One region of the Pseudomonas sp. PSE1(2024) genome, then DNA from elsewhere that is predicted to be linked to it. Evidence: predicted binding sites of a transcription regulator. Region 1 holds the regulator's gene; each other region holds the start of a gene.

Evidence for each region. Region 1 encodes FliA, which starts transcription of late flagellar genes. Its sites were predicted from a motif close to CTAAAGTTTNNNNNNNNNNNGCCGNTAA; they were not measured.
Region 2: the regulator FliA is predicted to act here: its motif matches at 1,569-1,596, upstream of ABTV87_RS24320 (methyl-accepting chemotaxis protein).
Region 3: the regulator FliA is predicted to act here: its motif matches at 1,574-1,601, upstream of ABTV87_RS23380 (flagellar protein MotY).
Region 4: the regulator FliA is predicted to act here: its motif matches at 2,513-2,540, upstream of motA (flagellar motor stator protein MotA).

The regions. Positions count from the first base shown of each region.
Region 1 covers NZ_CP158967.1:1,762,586-1,767,053, forward strand. The annotation lists gene flhF (flagellar biosynthesis protein FlhF) at 1-876, shown strand, start outside; gene fleN (flagellar synthesis regulator FleN) at 990-1,820, shown strand; gene fliA (RNA polymerase sigma factor FliA) at 1,817-2,557, shown strand; gene ABTV87_RS07970 (chemotaxis response regulator CheY) at 2,725-3,096, shown strand; gene ABTV87_RS07975 (protein phosphatase CheZ) at 3,115-3,903, shown strand; gene ABTV87_RS07980 (chemotaxis protein CheA) at 4,207-4,468, shown strand, end outside.
Region 2 covers NZ_CP158967.1:5,359,414-5,363,881, forward strand. The annotation lists gene ABTV87_RS24310 (TMEM165/GDT1 family protein) at 1-505, shown strand, start outside; gene ABTV87_RS24315 (M48 family metallopeptidase) at 550-1,368, opposite strand; gene ABTV87_RS24320 (methyl-accepting chemotaxis protein) at 1,632-3,773, shown strand; gene ABTV87_RS24325 (SOS response-associated peptidase) at 3,778-4,401, opposite strand; gene ABTV87_RS24330 (putative signal transducing protein) at 4,438-4,468, opposite strand, start outside.
Region 3 covers NZ_CP158967.1:5,151,400-5,155,867, reverse strand. The annotation lists gene rnt (ribonuclease T) at 1-464, opposite strand, end outside; gene pyrC (dihydroorotase) at 461-1,507, opposite strand; gene ABTV87_RS23380 (flagellar protein MotY) at 1,668-2,576, shown strand; gene ABTV87_RS23375 (argininosuccinate synthase) at 2,706-3,923, shown strand; gene ABTV87_RS23370 (hypothetical protein) at 4,085-4,468, opposite strand, start outside.
Region 4 covers NZ_CP158967.1:593,237-597,704, forward strand. The annotation lists gene asd (archaetidylserine decarboxylase) at 1-30, opposite strand, end outside; gene ABTV87_RS02585 (rhodanese-like domain-containing protein) at 49-864, opposite strand; gene ABTV87_RS02590 (HDOD domain-containing protein) at 904-2,442, opposite strand; gene motA (flagellar motor stator protein MotA) at 2,609-3,460, shown strand; gene motB (flagellar motor protein MotB) at 3,464-4,468, shown strand, end outside.

The DNA of each region.
Region 1 (4,468 bases):
GGCACTCTGGCCTGGAACCAGCTGCAAGGCAGCCGTCCGGCTCAGGCCAATCTGTATCGTCGTCTGCAACGCATCGGTTTGTCCGGCCCCTTGTCCCGTGATCTGCTGTCGATGATCACCGAGATCGACGAACCGCGTCAGGCCTGGCGCATGCTGCTGGCGCACCTGGCGCGGATGATTGCTGTACCGGAAGTCGAGCCGCTGGAAGAGGGCGGTGTGATTGCCATGGTCGGTCCTGCCGGCATGGGCAAGACCACCACGCTGGCCAAGCTGGCCGCCCGCTACGTGCTCAAGTACGGCGCGCAGAACATCGCGCTGGTGAGCATGGACAGTTTCCGTATCGGCGCGCAGGAGCAGCTCAAGACGCTGGGCCGCATCCTCAATGTGTCGGTGACCCACGTCGATCCGGGCCAGTCCCTGGTGCAGGCGCTGGATCCACTGCTGCGCAAACGCGTGGTGCTGATCGATACCGCCGGCCTGCAAGCCAGCGATCCGGCCTTGCGCATGCAGCTGGAAAGTCTGGCCGGTCGTGGCATTCGCTCAAAAAATTATCTGGTGCTGGCAACCACCAGCCAGAAACAGGTTCTAACCGCCGCTTATCACAGTTACAAGCGTTGCGGGCTGGCCGGGTGCATCCTGACTAAACTGGATGAGACGGCAAGCCTTGGCGAAGTGCTGAGCCTGGCGATCAGTCACGAACTGCCGGTCGCCTACCTGACCGATGGGCCGCGTATTCCGGATGATCTGCATCTGCCGCGCCGTCATCAACTGGTCAGCCGCGCCGTCAGTGTGCAAATGCAGGAAGAACCCAGCGAAGAAGCCATGGCTGACATGTTCGCTGATATCTACCACAGTCCGACCAAGCAGGTTGGCTGAGGTAATGAACCGTTTTTGTACCTACATCGATGGTCTGCCATGCATTGTTCCGGTTGTGAACGCGCAGCCAGTAATGTGGCCTCCGTCTATGCAAGACAAGGTAAAGAAATAACATGGGCAGCATGCATCCCGTACAGGTGATCGCGGTGACCGGCGGCAAAGGTGGCGTCGGCAAGACTAATGTGTCAGTGAACTTGTCCCTGGCGCTGGCAGAGCTTGGCCGTCGGGTCATGCTGCTGGACGCCGACCTGGGGCTGGCGAACGTCGACGTTCTGCTGGGCCTCACACCCAAACGCACCCTGGCCGACGTGATCGAAGGCCGCTGCGAGCTGCGCGACGTGCTGTTGCAAGGCCCCGGCGGGATCCGCATCGTGCCGGCCGCTTCCGGCACCCAGAGCATGGTTCACCTGAGCCCGGCCCAGCATGCCGGCCTGATTCAGGCGTTCAGCGACATCGGCGACAATCTCGATGTACTGGTGATCGACACCGCTGCGGGTATTGGTGACTCGGTAGTCAGTTTCGTTCGCGCAGCGCAAGAAGTCTTGCTGGTGGTCTGCGACGAGCCGACCTCGATCACCGACGCCTACGCGCTGATCAAGCTGCTCAACCGCGATTACGGCATGAACCGCTTCCGCGTCCTGGCCAACATGGCCCAGAGCCCGCAGGAAGGTCGCAATCTGTTCGCCAAGTTGACCAAGGTCACGGATCGCTTCCTCGACGTCGCCCTACAATACGTCGGCGCGGTGCCCTACGACGAAAGCGTGCGCAAGGCGGTGCAGAAGCAGCGTGCGGTCTATGAAGCCTTCCCGCGTTCCAAGTGCGCACTGGCGTTCAAGGCGATCGCACAGAAGGTCGACACCTGGCCGCTGCCCGCCAACCCGCGCGGCCACCTCGAATTTTTCGTCGAGCGCCTCGTGCAGCAAACGGCAGGACCTGTGCTATGACCGCCAGCGGTATGAACCTTTACAAAAAGTCGGCGCGTGACGCGCAGTACGAGCTGATCGAGCGTTACGCGCCACTGGTCAAACGCATCGCCTACCACTTGCTGGCGCGATTGCCGGCCAGTGTGCAGGTCGAAGACCTGATCCAGGCCGGGATGATCGGCCTGCTTGAAGTCTCGACCAAATACGACGCCAGCAAGGGCGCCAGTTTTGAAACGTACGCGGGCATCCGGATCCGCGGTGCGATGCTCGATGAAGTCCGTAAGGGGGACTGGGCGCCACGCTCGGTTCACCGCAATACCCGTATGGTCAGCGACGCGATTCGCTCGATTGAAGCTAAAACCGGCCGTGACGCTAAAGATCACGAAGTTGCGGCCGAACTCCAATTGAGTCTCGACGATTACTACGGGATTTTGAACGACACCCTGGGCAGCCGGCTGTTCAGTTTCGACGACCTGTTGCAGGACGGCGAACACGAAGGGCTGCACGAGGATGGCGCCAGTGCTCATCTGGAGCCGTCGCGCGATCTGGAAGACGAACGTTTCCAGGCCGCGCTGGCGGACGCGATTGCCAATTTGCCGGAGCGTGAGCGACTGGTGTTGGCGCTGTACTACGACGAAGAGCTGAACCTCAAGGAAATCGGTGAAGTCCTTGGCGTCAGTGAATCGCGGGTCAGCCAGTTACACAGCCAGTGCGCGGCCCGCTTGCGGGGGCGTTTGGGGGAGTGGCGAGCGCGCTGAAGGCAGTGTGGGGACACTGCGAACGAGGCTGGTGCGGTGGTGAACGGCACCGGTCTTGCTCTGTTGTGCTCCAGACAGTCATCGAGTGTTTTGCCGGATTGATTGAAATGGCGCGTCCAGGTGCTGGACGCGTTTAAGACTGCTTGGAGGTCGAATTGAACAAAGACATGAAAATCCTCATCGTTGATGACTTCTCAACGATGCGGCGGATCATCAAGAACCTGTTGCGTGATCTCGGGTTCACCAACACCGTTGAAGCCGACGATGGCACCACTGCCATTCCGGTGCTCAACAGCGGCAGCATCGACTTTCTGGTGACCGACTGGAACATGCCCGGCATGACCGGTATCGACCTGCTGCGCCACGTGCGCGCCGATGAAAAGCTCAAGCACCTGCCAGTGCTGATGGTGACCGCTGAAGCCAAGCGCGAGCAGATCATCGAAGCGGCCCAGGCCGGCGTGAACGGCTATGTGGTCAAACCTTTCACGGCCCAGGCGTTGAAAGAAAAAATCGAGAAGATTTTCGAACGCATCGGCTGATGAACGCGCGGGGGAGCTATGGAGCATAAAGAATCTTCACAGGGCGACTTCGAGTCGACCCTGAAAAAACACGCGGTCGAACTGGTCGAAAGCCTTGAAAAGGGCAGGTTCGGCGACGCTGTGCAACTGATCCATGAGCTCAATCAGACCCGTGACCGTGGCCTGTACCAGGAAGTGGGCAAGCTCACGCGTGAACTGCACAGTGCGATCGTCAATTTCCAGATCGATCCGCACATGCCGCAGGCTGAGGAAGTGTCGCAAATCACCGACGCTACCGAGCGCCTGGGCTACGTGGTCAAACTGACCGAAGCTGCCGCCAACCGCACCATGGATCTGGTGGAAAGCGCGACCCCTGTGGTCAATGGCCTGGCTGACGAAGCCCAGGCCTTGAGCGCCGATTGGGGCCGCTTCATGCGCCGTGAGGTCGGGGCTGAAGAGTTCCGTGAACTGGCGCGCCGGGTCGACGGTTTTCTGGCACGCAGCAGCGCGGACAACCGCGCGGTGTCGAGCAATCTGAACGACATTCTGCTCGCCCAGGATTACCAGGACCTCACCGGTCAGGTGATCAAGCGCGTGACCCAATTGGTCACCGAAGTCGAAAGCAACCTGCTCAAGCTCGTGCTCATGGCCAGCCAGGTGGACCGCTTTGCGGGCATCGAACATGACCGTGCGGCGATGCTTGCTGAAAAAGATCCACAAAAACATCTCTCGCAGGGTGAAGGTCCGCAGATTCATGCCGATAAACGAGAAGACGTTGTGTCCGGTCAGGACGATGTGGACGATTTGCTATCCAGCCTTGGATTTTGAGTTTTTTTGGGTTTTGTTAGGTCGTGATGTCGGTTAATGCCGGGTCGCGCCGCGCCCCACAAGGCGCAAGACTAGGCACGAGGAGAGTGGTTTGGTTTTTCCAAATGAACGACGAGTAACGACGGATTGCGCCTTGTGGGGCGCGGCCCGGAGGGTTGGGTTTGTGAGCGCGCCATGCTGCGTTGCGAGCCTTGATAAGGAAACGACCCTTATCGGCGGCTCGCGCCTTGCCTGGCACGCTCACAAACCCAACGCGACCCGGCATTAACCGACATCACGACCTACTGTAGGAGCACCCCATTAATGAGCTTCGGCGCCGATGAAGAGATCCTTCAGGATTTCCTGGTTGAGGCCGGCGAGATTCTTGAGCAACTGTCCGAACAACTGGTCGAGCTGGAAAGCCGCCCGGATGACGCAGATCTGCTCAACGCAATTTTTCGCGGTTTCCACACTGTAAAAGGGGGCGCCGGCTTCCTTCAGCTCAACGAGCTGGTGGAGTGCTGTCACATCGCCGAAAACGTGTTCGACATCCTGCGCAAGGGTGAACGACGCGTCGATGCAGAAC
Region 2 (4,468 bases), 2.9 Mb from region 1:
TCTCGCCGCTCGCTTCCGCAAACCCTGGCCGATCATCGCCGGTATCGTGGCTGCGACCCTGGCCAACCACGCGGCAGCCGGTGCGGTCGGCGCCTGGTTCGGCAGCTTCTTCTCCGATTCGGTCCTGCACTGGATTCTCGCCGCGAGCTTCGCCGCCACCGCCCTGTGGACGCTGGTGCCGGACAAGATGGACGACGATGAAGCCAGCACCGCCCGCAAGTTCGGGCCGTTCCTGACCACCCTGATTGCGTTCTTCCTCGCGGAAATCGGTGACAAGACCCAGATCGCCACCGTGATGCTGGCGGCGCAATACCCGGAGCTGTGGCTGGTGATCATCGGTACGACGGCGGGCATGCTGATCGCCAACGTGCCGGTGGTACTGGCGGGTAATTTTGCAGCGGAAAAACTGCCGCTGACCCTGATCCGTCGACTGGCCGCCTCGGCGTTCCTGATCCTGGCGATCGTCGCGGTGTACAAGGCGATGCAGAGCAGCGGCTGGGTTTGATCCGGCAGATCGCTCCCGCACCGAGTGCGGGAGCGATCATGGCTTCAGGACTTGGGCGCTTTCTCGTAAAGCGGCATGACCTTCGGAATCGCCGCCTGCAAGGCAGCCGTGCGGCTGCTGGAAGACGGGTGAGTGCTCATGAACTCCGGCGGCGCGCCTTCAGAGGCCTTGCTCATCTTCTCCCACAGAGTGATGGCGGCGTTCGGGTTGTACCCGGCACGCGCGGCGAGTTCCAGACCGATCAGGTCGGCCTCGTTCTCGTTGGCGCGGCTGTTGGGCAGCGTCATGCCGTAGTTGGCCACGGTGTCGGCCAGCGCCAGGCTGTCCTGCCCCAGGCCGAGCAACGCACCGGCGCCCTGCTTGGCCATTTCGATGCCATAGGCCTTGGACATGGCTTCACGTCCGTGCTCGCGCAAGGCGTGGGCGATTTCATGGCCCATGACCGCGGCGATTTCATCGTCGGTGAGTTTCAGGCTGTCGATCAGCCCGGTGTAGAAAATGATCTTGCCGCCAGGACCGCAGTTGGCGTTGAGCTCGTCGCTCTTGATCAAGTTCACTTCCCACTTCCACTGCGCCGAATCCGGACGGAAATTCGGTGCCTGGGCGATCAGCCGGTTGGCGATGGCCTGAATCCGTTTGGCATCGTTGCTGGTCTTGTCCAGCACGCCTTTGCTGGACGCTTCGCCCACGGTCTTCTGATAGGACTGGGCATACATCTGGTCGACCTCTTGCGAGGACAGCATGCTGAACATGTACTGCTTGCGCTCCACGCCCACGGCACCGCCGCTGGTGGTGTTGACCGACTGACAACCGGCCAGCAACAGCGCCGCGCTCAGTGCACTTACAACCAATGTCTTGTTCATTCAAAAGCTCCCTGAAAACCTGCCGCGTATCCTAGGCGGGTAATTGTATCGACGCCAGATACAACGGACGTGTTGCATCTACTTTCAGAAAACTCCCGCCAGACCTGTAGGAAAAAATTCACATCCGCCACCAGGCCCGCTGCAACTGCGTCGCGCACTGATCCATTTGCGACATCCGACTGCAATTACTTGCTCCGCACCTCATGGCGCAATAGTGGCTGCCGATACAGCAGCGCAGACGTCCTCTCGCGTGCGGAGCTCCCATGAAGTTCAAGTCGATCCAGTTTTCCGTGGCCGCCCTGGCCGGCGCCATCGTACTCAGCGTAGTCGCCGCGCTGGTGCTGTACGCGCTGTTCTCCGGTGCCCGCACCCAGGAGATGGTCCAGCAACGGACCCAGGCCCAGTTCGAGCAAGTCATCGAACAGCGCCTGACATCGCTGGCGCAGACCCAGGTCAGCCAGATCCAGCGTGAACTGGAAGCGCCACTGTTGATTGCCGGCGGACTGGTACGCGTCAACGCCCTGCTCGGCACGCCGGGGGCCGATGGCCAGCCGCGACTGACCGTCAGCCGTGAGCAACTGATCAGCCTGATCAAGGAAAACGTCGAGAAGAACCCGAAGATTCTCGGCACCTACATCGGTTGGGAAAAGAACGCGCTGGACCACAACGATTCGGCCTACGTCGGCACCAGTGTGGTCGGCATCGACGCCGCCAACGGGCGTTTCCTGCCGTGGTGGTTCCGCAACGACGACGGCACCCTCGGTCTGGACAAACTGGTAGACGTCGACGACCAGAAAGTCCTGTCCACCGGCGTGCGCGCCAGCGAGTACTACCTGTGCTCGAAAGAAACCAAAAAATCCTGCGTGATCGATCCCGCCCCGTACAAGGTCGGCGACAAGATCGTCATGCTCGCCTCCTTTATCGAACCGATCATGCTCAACGGCGCCTTCCAGGGCATCGTCGGCGCCGACCTGTCGGTGAACTTCATCCAGGAAATGCTCCTGGGCGCCAACCAGAAACTGTACAGCGGCGCCGGGCAAATGGCCCTGATCGGCGGCAACGGCCGGATCGTCGCCTACACCAAGGATCCGAGCAAATTCGGCGAGAAAGTCAGCGACATTCTCGACGCGCAACAGATTGCCAACATGGCCAATCTCAAGCGCGGCGAAGTGACTTACACCGTCAATAAAGAGCAAGGCCGGATCGAGTTGTACCTGCCGTTCGGCATCGGCCAGACCGACGCGCGCTGGACGCTGATGCTGCAACTGCCGCTCGACGCGGTGATGGCGGATCTGCAAAAGCTCCAAGGCGACCTCGACGCCCAGCGCAAATCCGACACCTTCGGCATGGCCATGGTCGGTCTGATCATTGCCGGCCTCGGCCTGCTGGTGATCTGGCTGGTGGGCCACGGCATCGCCCGCCCGCTCAAACAGATGGTGACCATGCTCGATGACATCGCCCAGGGCGAAGGTGACCTGACCCGTCGTTTGACCAGTGATCGCAAAGACGAACTCGGTTCAATCGCCAAAGGTTTCAATACCTTCCTCGCCAAATTGCAGGGGATGATCACGCAGGTGGTGTCGTCGGTACAGAGCGTCAGCGACTCCTCGGAGCACACGGCGGACATCGCGATCCGTACCAATATCGGCATTCAGAAGCAGATGGCCGAGATTGATCAGGTGGCAACCGCCGTGCAGGAAATGACCGCCACCGCGCAAGACGTGGCGCGTAACGCGACCCAGGCAGCACAAGCGGCCAGCCACGCCGATCAGGCGGCTAGTCAGGGCATGCAAATCGTGCGCGATACGTCCAATTCGATCGGCGTGCTGGCCGTGGAAATCGGCAAGGCCGTGGACGTTGTTCAGACCCTGGCCAAGGACAGCGAAAACATCAACGCGATCCTCATCGCCATTCGCGGGATCGCCGAGCAGACCAACCTGCTGGCCCTCAACGCGGCGATTGAAGCTGCCCGCGCTGGTGAACAAGGACGCGGTTTTGCGGTGGTGGCCGACGAGGTGCGTAACCTGGCGCAGAAAACCCAGAAGGCCACCGAAGAAATCCAGAGCATGATCCAGCAACTGCAACAGGGCACCCGCGACGTGGTGCGGGTCATGGAGGACAGCCAGAATCGTACCGACGAAAGCGTGCAGCACGCGGCCAAGGCAGCGGAGGCGCTGGAGACCATTACTCAGGCGGTATCGGTGATCAACGACATGAACACCCAGATCGCCAGCGCCGCCGAAGAACAGAGCGCGGTGGCCGACGACATCAACCGCAACGTGATCAACATTGGTCAGGTGGCGAATGAAGTGGCCGGTGGTGCGGATGAGTCGAGTTCAGCGAGTGCGGATCTGACCAAACTGGCGGAGCAACAGCGGCGGTTGATCAATCAGTTCAAGGTCTGACCGATCAGGCCGGAGTCAGGCACTCCGGCCCGTTGAGCTTCGGATCATTGACCAGGTTCGCCAGGACCCGTTCGCGCAAGGCGGCGGGTTCGCTGGCGAGCAGGCCTTGCAGAACATGCATCGGCGTTTCAGGATCAAGCCACGCCGCCTGCCCCGCCTCATCGAGAATCAAAGGCCGGCGCTGACTGGCCGCCGACTGAGTGATCACCGCCGTGCTCAGCCACACCTGTTCCTGCACCGGATACGCTTCCCAGATCGCCGCAAAAAACAACGAAGCACCTTCCCCCGGTGTCAGCCAGTACGGCCGCTTGCGCACGTTGCCGCGCCATTCGTAGAAACCGTTGGCCGGCAGCAGGCAACGGCGCAGGCGCAGGGCTTCGCGAAACATCGGCTGTTCGGCGACGGTTTCGGCCCGGGCGTGGGCCGGCGTGCGCGACATGTCGGTCAGCCATGGCGGTGTCAGCCCCCAACGGGCACGGACCAGCGTGCGCTGGCCGTCGGGTTCGGCGCGCAGCATCAATACCGAATCGTTGGGGGAAATGTTCCACTGCGCCTGCTGATCGGCAGGAAAACCGGGCAGGTTCGCGAAATCGCGGTTCCAGCGAAACAGGGCATAACGTCCACACATGGGGCAGCACGACTCACAAATAAAACGAACGCCAGCCTAACAGACCAGCGTCCCGGGATAGCTGTCC
Region 3 (4,468 bases), 3.1 Mb from region 1:
AACGGATTGCGCTTCATGTCCAGCCGCGCGACGGCAGCATTGAGGAAGCCCAGGTCGAAGCTGCTGTTGTGGCCGACCAGGATCGCCCGCTTGCAGCCGTTGGCCTTCAAGGCCTTGCGCACGCCACGGAAGATGTCGGTCAGGGCCGTCTCTTCGCTGACGGCCATGCGCAACGGGTGATCGAGCTTGATCCCGGTGAACTCCAGTGCCGCCGCTTCAACGTTGGCGCCTTCGAACGGCTCGACGCGGAAGAAGTAAGTGTGATCCGGGTAGACAAAACCCTTTTCATCCATGGCGATGGTGGTCGCGGCAATCTCCAGCAGAGCGTCGGTGGCCGAGTTGAAGCCACCGGTTTCTACGTCGACGACAACCGGCAGGTAGCCGCGAAAGCGTGCTGCCATTGGATGGCGCGAACCGCCGCCACCTTGACCGTCCAGTTCGTCGTCGAAATGGTCTTCACTCACGCGTGTTCCTCCAGCAGGCGCCAGCGCAGTTTTTCACCGGCGCGCAGCGGGATAACGGTCAGCTCGCCGAAAGGCAGGCTGGTCGGGGCGGTCCATTCGTCACGAACCAGGGTGATGCGATCGGTGTTCGCCGGCAGGCCGTAGAAACGCGGGCCATTGAGGCTGGCGAAGGCTTCGAGCTTGTCCAGCGCATTGCGCTGTTCAAAGGCTTCGGCATACAACTCGATGGCGGCGTACGCGGTGTAGCAGCCGGCACAGCCGCAGGCGGCTTCCTTGGCGTGCTGGGCGTGCGGCGCCGAGTCGGTACCGAGGAAGAACTTCGCGCTGCCACTGGTGGCGGCGTCGAGCAGGGCTTCCTGGTGCGTGTTGCGCTTGAGGATCGGCAGGCAGTAGAAGTGCGGCCGGATCCCGCCCACCAGCATGTGGTTGCGGTTGTAGAGCAGGTGATGCGCGGTGATGGTCGCGCCGACGTTGGCCGAAGCCTCGTTGACGAACTGCACGGCATCGCCGGTGGTGATGTGTTCGAACACCACTTTCAGCGTCGGGAAACGCTCGACCACGCGGCGCATGTGCTCGTCGATGAAGATTTTTTCGCGGTCGAACACGTCGACATCGCCACGGGTGACTTCACCGTGGATCAACAGCGGCATGCCGACTTCGGCCATGGCTTCCAGCGCCGGGAAAATCTTGTCGATGCTGGTGACCCCGGAATCGGAGTTGGTGGTGGCGCCGGCCGGGTACAGCTTGGCGGCGTGCACGAAACCGCTGGCCTTGGCCTCACGGATTTCTTCGGGCTGGGTGCGGTCGGTGAGGTACAGCACCATCAGCGGCTCGAAACGACTGCCGGCCGGGCGGGCAGCGAGAATCCGCTGGCGATAGCCGTCGGCTTCAGCGGCGTTGCGCACCGGAGGTACCAGGTTGGGCATGATGATGGCGCGACCAAAGGTGCGCGCGACATCCGCAACGGTATTGGTCAACACGGCACCATCGCGAAGATGAATGTGCCAGTCGTCGGGACGCAGCAGGGTCAGGCGGTCGGACATGAGGGGATTCCAGGCGGGTCAAACTGAGGCGAATGCTACCGGAAAAGACTCTTGCAGGCACTCGCTATCAAGTTTTGCGATGAGCGTCCGATATCCCATAGGTATGCCGTAAAGATGTATGTCTCGGTCTTTTTTGTTGTAGAAGCCAATGGAGCCTCCCGTGCGCCAGCGATATTTAGCCTTGCTCAGTGTGTTTGCCAGCCTTCCCGCGATGGCACTGACCTACCAGACCCGTCTGGAGAACATTGAGTGGACGGTCGAGGGCGACAAGTTCGAGTGCCGTCTGACGCAGCCGATCACCGACTTCGGCTCGGGGCAATTCGTGCGCAAGGCCGGCGAGCAGGCGACCTTTCGCCTGAACGCCTACAACGCCATGCTCGGTGGCGGTTCGGCAACCTTGCTGGCAGCGGCTGCACCGTGGCAGCCAGGACGTGGCGACATCAATCTGGGCACGGTTCGACTGGGCAGCGGCAACGTGCTGTTCAACAGTTCTCAGTCCCAGGCCGGGCAACTGATCAGCGGGCTGATGGACGGTCGCAGCCCGGTGGTACGCCGGGCATCGGGCGATGGTCGGGTGTCGGAAGTGCGCCTGTTGCCGGTCAAGTTCAGCAAGGCGTTCAACGACTATCAGACCTGCGTGGCGAAACTGCTCCCGCAGAATTTCGATCAGGTCAAACAATCGCAGATCGGCTTCCCCGGCGAGGGCATCGAACTGGACGCCGCCGCCAAGGCCAAGCTGCAAGTGATGCTCGAGTACATGAAGGCCGATCCGACGGTCAATCACATCGAGCTCGACGGCCACTCCGACAACAGCGGCAATCGCCTGACCAATCGCGAACTGTCGCGTCGCCGCGCACTGGCCGTGGTCGACTTCTTCAAGGCCAACGGCATCCAGGAATCGCAGATCACCGTGCGCTTCCATGGCGAACGTTATCCGTTGGTGCCGAACACCAATGCCGCCAATCGGGCCAAGAACCGTCGGGTCAACGTGCACCTGGCGCGGGTGGCACCGACGACTGCTCCGGCACCTCAGGCCAGCACGCCTGCCAACACTGCGGCGACTTCCTGACCTGCCGGTCATCGTCGCCCTCTCGACAGATTCTGTCGCTTTGTCGTCTTAAGCTGTCGCGCCTCTGTAAATTATCGCGTTTGAGCGGTAGACTCCTCGGCTTTCCGTAGAACCCCGTGGAGTGATGGCATGGCGGACGTAAACAAGGTCGTTCTGGCGTATTCCGGCGGCCTGGACACTTCGGTGATCCTCAAGTGGCTGCAGGATACTTATAACTGTGAAGTCGTGACCTTCACCGCTGACCTGGGTCAGGGCGAAGAAGTCGAGCCGGCTCGCGCCAAGGCGCAGGCCATGGGCGTCAAAGAAATCTACATCGACGACCTGCGCGAAGAATTCGTGCGTGACTTCGTGTTCCCGATGTTCCGCGCCAACACCGTTTACGAAGGCGAGTACCTGCTGGGTACTTCCATCGCGCGTCCGCTGATCGCCAAGCGTCTGATCGAAATCGCCAACGAAACCGGCGCCGACGCCATTTCCCACGGCGCGACCGGCAAGGGCAACGACCAGGTCCGTTTCGAACTGGGTGCCTACGCGCTCAAGCCAGGCGTGAAAGTGATCGCCCCTTGGCGCGAGTGGGACCTGCTGTCCCGCGAGAAACTGATGGACTACGCCGAGAAGCACGCGATCCCGATCGAGCGTCACGGCAAGAAGAAATCCCCGTACTCGATGGACGCCAACCTGCTGCACATCTCCTATGAAGGCGGCGTGCTGGAAGACACCTGGACCGAGCACGAAGAAGACATGTGGCGCTGGACCGTCTCCCCGGAGAAGGCTCCCGACACCCCGCAGTACCTGGAACTGACCTACCGCAACGGCGACATCGTCGCGCTGGACGGCGTTGAAATGACCCCAGCCACCGTGCTGGCGACGCTGAACAAGATCGGTGGCGAGCACGGCATCGGCCGTCTGGACATCGTCGAGAACCGTTACGTCGGCATGAAATCCCGTGGCTGCTACGAAACCCCGGGCGGCACCATCATGCTGCGCGCTCACCGCGCCATCGAATCGATTACCCTGGACCGCGAAGTCGCTCACCTCAAAGACGAGCTGATGCCGAAGTACGCCAGCCTGATCTACACCGGTTACTGGTGGAGCCCTGAGCGTCTGATGCTGCAACAGATGATCGACGCCTCCCAGGTCAACGTGAACGGCGTCGTGCGCCTGAAGCTGTACAAGGGCAACGTGATCGTGACCGGCCGCAAGTCCGACGATTCGCTGTTCGACGCCAACATCGCGACCTTCGAAGAAGACGGCGGCGCCTACAACCAGGCCGACGCGGCAGGCTTCATCAAGCTCAACGCGCTGCGCATGCGCATTGCTGCCAACAAGGGCCGCAAGCTGTTCTGAGTCCTTCGGGCCTGATGTGAAAAAACGGCCTTGTCGTAGTGACAAGGCCGTTTTTTTTGATTTTCCCTCCTTTGGATTGATCGTTATCGGTCAACGCTCCTGTCTCCTTCAACTGCGCATCGTGCATTGCATGGGGCTCTTGTTCCGCATTTTATTCTCTTTCAAATCTTTCCCAATACGCATGTGTTCAACGAATGAGTGTCGTAAATAATACAGAACGTTGCTCTTTGGCCATGTTTGTCTTGTTTGCTCAAGGTGTCGATGTGTTCTTTGAGTAAAATATCTGACACTGAATCGGTTAAGAACAGGAATAATCTCGGCGAATGCTTGTTTGGATGTAGGACTTTTTCCAATAGCTCCTCTATTTCCGGTTCGGTATGTGTCTTTCGAATGTCGATGATATACATCCGGTTTACCGGTTTTGGCAATTTTATAGTGTTCGGTTCGATATTCGATGACGCAGGGATTACCTCGGTGGCAGGTATGTTTTCCTCTTCGAAAGCCTTGAGAAAGTTTTTGTCATTGTCGAAGTCGGAAGGCGCATA
Region 4 (4,468 bases), 1.2 Mb from region 1:
TTGGCTGATGATAAACAAACGCTCTTTCATGACTGTCCTTAAAAATCCTTAAAGCTCGACGGGGGTGTCGGGGTGGTTGCCCCATTCGCCCCAGGAACCGGCGTAGCCCTTGACCCGCGGATAACCGAGGGCCTTGGCCACCAGATAAGTGAAACCGGACCGGTGATGGGTCTGGCAGTGGGTAATGATTTCTTTGTCTTTGGTGATCCCGAGGTTTTCGAGGATCTGCGGCATGTCGGTACGGATGCGCAGCTGACGCGCCTGATCCATGCCCGCCGTCCATTCGAAATTGACCGCGCCGGGGATGTGTCCACCCTTGGCCGCCAGGACTTTCTCGCCGGAGTACTCCAGCGGCCCGCGAGCGTCCCAGATTGCCAGGTCAGCGGCGCCGAGACGGCTTTGCAGGTATTCGCGGGTGGCGGTCGGTTCCTCGTGCAGCGTCAGGGCAACCGGGCCGCCCGCCGCCGGAGGAATCTGGATCGACATCGGCGAACCTTCCGCCAGCCACGCCGGCAGACCGCCGTCGAGGTAGTGATACTTGTCGTGACCGATCACGTCGAGCAGCCAGATGAAGCGCCCGGCCCAGCCACCGCCTTCGTCGTCATAGACCACGTAGACCGCGTCTTTGCGATGGCCCAGCTCACCGAACAGTTCTTCGAGTTTTTCCTTGCTCGGCAACAGGCCCGGAGCCGGCGCCTGACCCAGCTGGGTGCGTTTCGGATCAACAAAACGTGCGCCGGGAATATGTCCCTCGGCGTAGCGGGCGGCACTGGTCAGATCCACCAGAATCAGATCGCGGGATTCGAGGCGCGGCAGCAGGTCGCTCGGCTCGATCACCAGGGCCAGGCCAGAGAAATCAGACATGTGAGGTCTCCAGAGCACAAAGGGGAAGGATTGTAGCTGTCATTGGCCGCGCTGGCTAAAACTGTGCAGGGCTTTCTCGATGCACTGCGCGGTTTTGCCGAAGGCTTGCACGGTGATGTCGGCGAACGGCCCGCCACCCTGGTCGGCGACCACGATCATGATCACCCGGCCGTTGTTCACCAGCGAGCGCAGGAATAGATGTTCGCCACGGAACAGCGTGCGCAGCGAGGGCGGCAGCAGGGCGGAAAACTGGGCGTTGTTGTCCGGGGTGATGCGTACTTGCGCCTGCTGCGCGAGCAAGCGTTGCAGCACCGAACTCTGGCTGACGACGAAATTGAGCGCAGCGGCTTCCTTCGGCAGCCCCGAGGTTTGATGGACGCGCAGATTGGCGTGGCTGCGGTCGGCCATCAGGATCATCACCCGGCGCATACCGCTGGCGACCAGCGCATCGCGGGCGGCGACGGTCAGGCTCATGGCATTGGTGAAGCGGCTTGGCACAGCCAGCAACTCGGCGCATTGCCGGCGCCACTGGGTCAGGTCTTCAGCGGAAGGCGCCGCAGCCGGGAGCATTCCGGCGGGCAGGCGACGGGTGCCCCACGGCCACAGCAGCGAAACCGCCGGGTGCCACAGGTCCGGCATGGAATGATGGCGAGCGCTGACGGCGGCCTGTTGGTGCAGCTGCTGTTGCACCTCGTCCATCGAGATTTGCAGGTAGAGGCTGGTCAGGAATTGCCAGCGCTCACTGTGCGGACTGTCCCAGGCCTGTTGCGCCGAGAGCGCCAGACCGTTGGCCAGCAGCACGGTGTTGGCCGGCTGGTTGAGCCAGCGGCGCAGGGTCGGGTCGTCGTCGAGGCGGTTTTGCTGGCGCAGCGGATGATCGACGTCGCGGGCAATGCGCAGGACTTTGACCAGTTCGCGCTGCTCGGTCAGCAGCAGGCGATAACCTTGCTGGACCCAGATCGGCAGACGCCAGGCTTCGACCAGCGCTTCGCCGATTTTCAGCAGGCGCACACCGAATAGCTGCTTTTCCACGACTCGCGCTGATTCGCCCTTGTGGATAACCCGCACTTCCCACTCTTCAAGCAATTTGGGAAAGGTCAGCGCCAGCGGCCACAGCGGCGACAGAAACAGCAGGCTGCCCCAATGAATGTCCTGCCACAGGCGCGCGAGACGGCTGGCGAAAAAACCGTTGGCCTGTTGCGTGGCGTGCTGGCTGATCATCTGCAACTGGCGCAGGGCCTGGGGGATCTGTGCGGCAGGTTCGGCGGGCAGGCGAGCGAGCAGTTCTTCGGTACGGCCAAGGCCGAGACGATTGATCGCCACTTCGAGGTTTTCCGCAGGCGCGGTCATGTTGCCGTGGGTGTGGCGGTTGGCTTCGCGGATGATGCTCAGGGCCAGCGCCGGACTGTCCTGCATCAGGTCGGCGATGTCGCGCAACGAGCTGCGGTCATCGCGAATCGCCCGGCAGACCCGGTCATGGGCGTCTTGCGGCACCGGCAGGCGAACGCTGTCGAGCAGCTTCACCCAGCCATCGAGTGTGGTCGGTTTTACGTGTGGGACGTTCGTTTCATTAGCCATGTCTGGACGAGATCTTCACTGACTGTAGACGCGCCCGGCATGGGCTAAATTGGCTTTTCGCCTGAACTGGCTATAGTCTGGCGCAGTTTTGCCGATAAGTAGAAGAAGAGATTTTTTAACTTCCGAATATGACCTTGAACCCGACTTAAATAAGTACTTTCTACCTATGGCTAAAATTATCGGCATCATCGTCGTATTCGCGAGCGTGCTCGGCGGATACGTGCTCTCCCACGGCAAGATTGCCGCTCTGATCCAGCCCTTCGAGGTGATGATTATCGGCGGTGCTGCACTCGGTGCATTCCTGCAGGCCAACCCCGGCTACATGACGATGCACGTGCTCAAGAAATCCCTGAGCATGTTCAGTTCGCGTTTCAGCCACACGTTCTATCTGGAAGTGCTGGGCCTGATCTACGAGATCCTCAACAAGAGCCGCCGCGAAGGCATGATGGCCATCGAAGGCGACATCGAAGACGCCGCCGCGAGCCCGATCTTCGCCAAGTACCCGGCGGTACTGAAAGACGAACGCATGACCGCGTTCATCTGCGATTACCTGCGCATCATGTCCTCCGGCAACATGGCTCCCCACGAGCTGGAAGGTCTGTTCGACATGGAACTGTACAGCCTGAAGGAAGACCTCGAGCATCCGTCCCACGCGGTGAACGGCATTGCCGACGCCATGCCGGGTTTCGGTATCGTCGCGGCGGTACTGGGTATCGTGGTGACGATGGCCTCGCTGGGTGAGGGCGATCAGAAGTCCATCGGTCTGCACGTAGGTGCGGCACTGGTCGGTACCTTCTTCGGTATTCTCGCGGCGTACGGTTTCTTCGGCCCGCTGGCGCACTCCCTGGCGCACGATGCCAAGGAAGAGCTGAACGTCTACGAAGCCATCAAGGCCTCGCTGGTGGCTTCGGCTTCCGGCATGCCGCCATCGCTGGCTGTCGAGTTCGGTCGCAAGGTTCTGTACCCGGCTCACCGTCCAAGCTTTGCCGAGCTGGAACAAGCTGTTCGCGGTCGTTAAGTCATGGAAAATAACCAGCCGATAATCATCAAGCGCGTCAAGCGCATCGCCGGCGGGCATCACGGCGGGGCGTGGAAGATCGCCTTCGCCGACTTCGCGACGGCGATGATGGCGTTCTTCCTGGTGTTGTGGCTGCTGTCCACCGCGACCCCGGAGCAGAAGATCGCCATCGCCGGTTACTTCAAGGACCCGGTCGGTTTCTCCGAGAGCGGCACGCCGTACATCATCGATCTGGGCGGTACGCCGACCCTCGCGCCGGAAAACACCCTCAACCCTGAAGTGAAGTCTCAACCGCAGCCGGACAAGGTCACGGTCGACACGGAACAGGTTGAAGGCATGGCCGAGCAGGTCGAGAAGGAACGCCTGGAACTGCTGCTGCAAGAACTGCAGAACAAGGTCGACGAGAACCCGCAACTGCAGAAATTCAAGGACCAGATCCTGTTCGAGATCACGCCGAACGGCTTGCGCATCCAGATCATGGACGCCGAGAACCGGCCGATGTTCGACTCCGGTTCTGCACGCCTGAAACCGTACTTCGAAGACATCCTGCTGGCCATGGCCGACACCATCAAAGCGGTGCCGAACAAGATCAGCATCAGCGGTCACACCGATGCCAAGCCTTACGTGGGCAATGGCGACTTCGGCAACTGGGAGCTTTCGGCCAACCGTGCCAACGCCGCCCGGCGTGCACTGGTGGCGGGCAGTTATCCGGATGCTCAAGTGGCGCGGGTTGTTGGTTACGCCTCGTCGGCGCTGTTCGACAAGGAGAACCCGTTCAACCCGGTCAACCGCCGCATCGACATCGTGGTGCTGACCAAGAAGGCCCAGGCGGCCATCGAAGGTTCGCAAGGTGCCGACCCGTCGCAACCGGCAGATCAAGGCCAGAACGGCGCCGCGCCGGCCACCCCGGTCGACCCGAACGCCTTGCCGGCGGATCAGCAGCCGGTACCGGCCCACGAGTTGCGCGAACGGCTGAACCTGTTCGACGACCCGCTGCCGAAACCGACC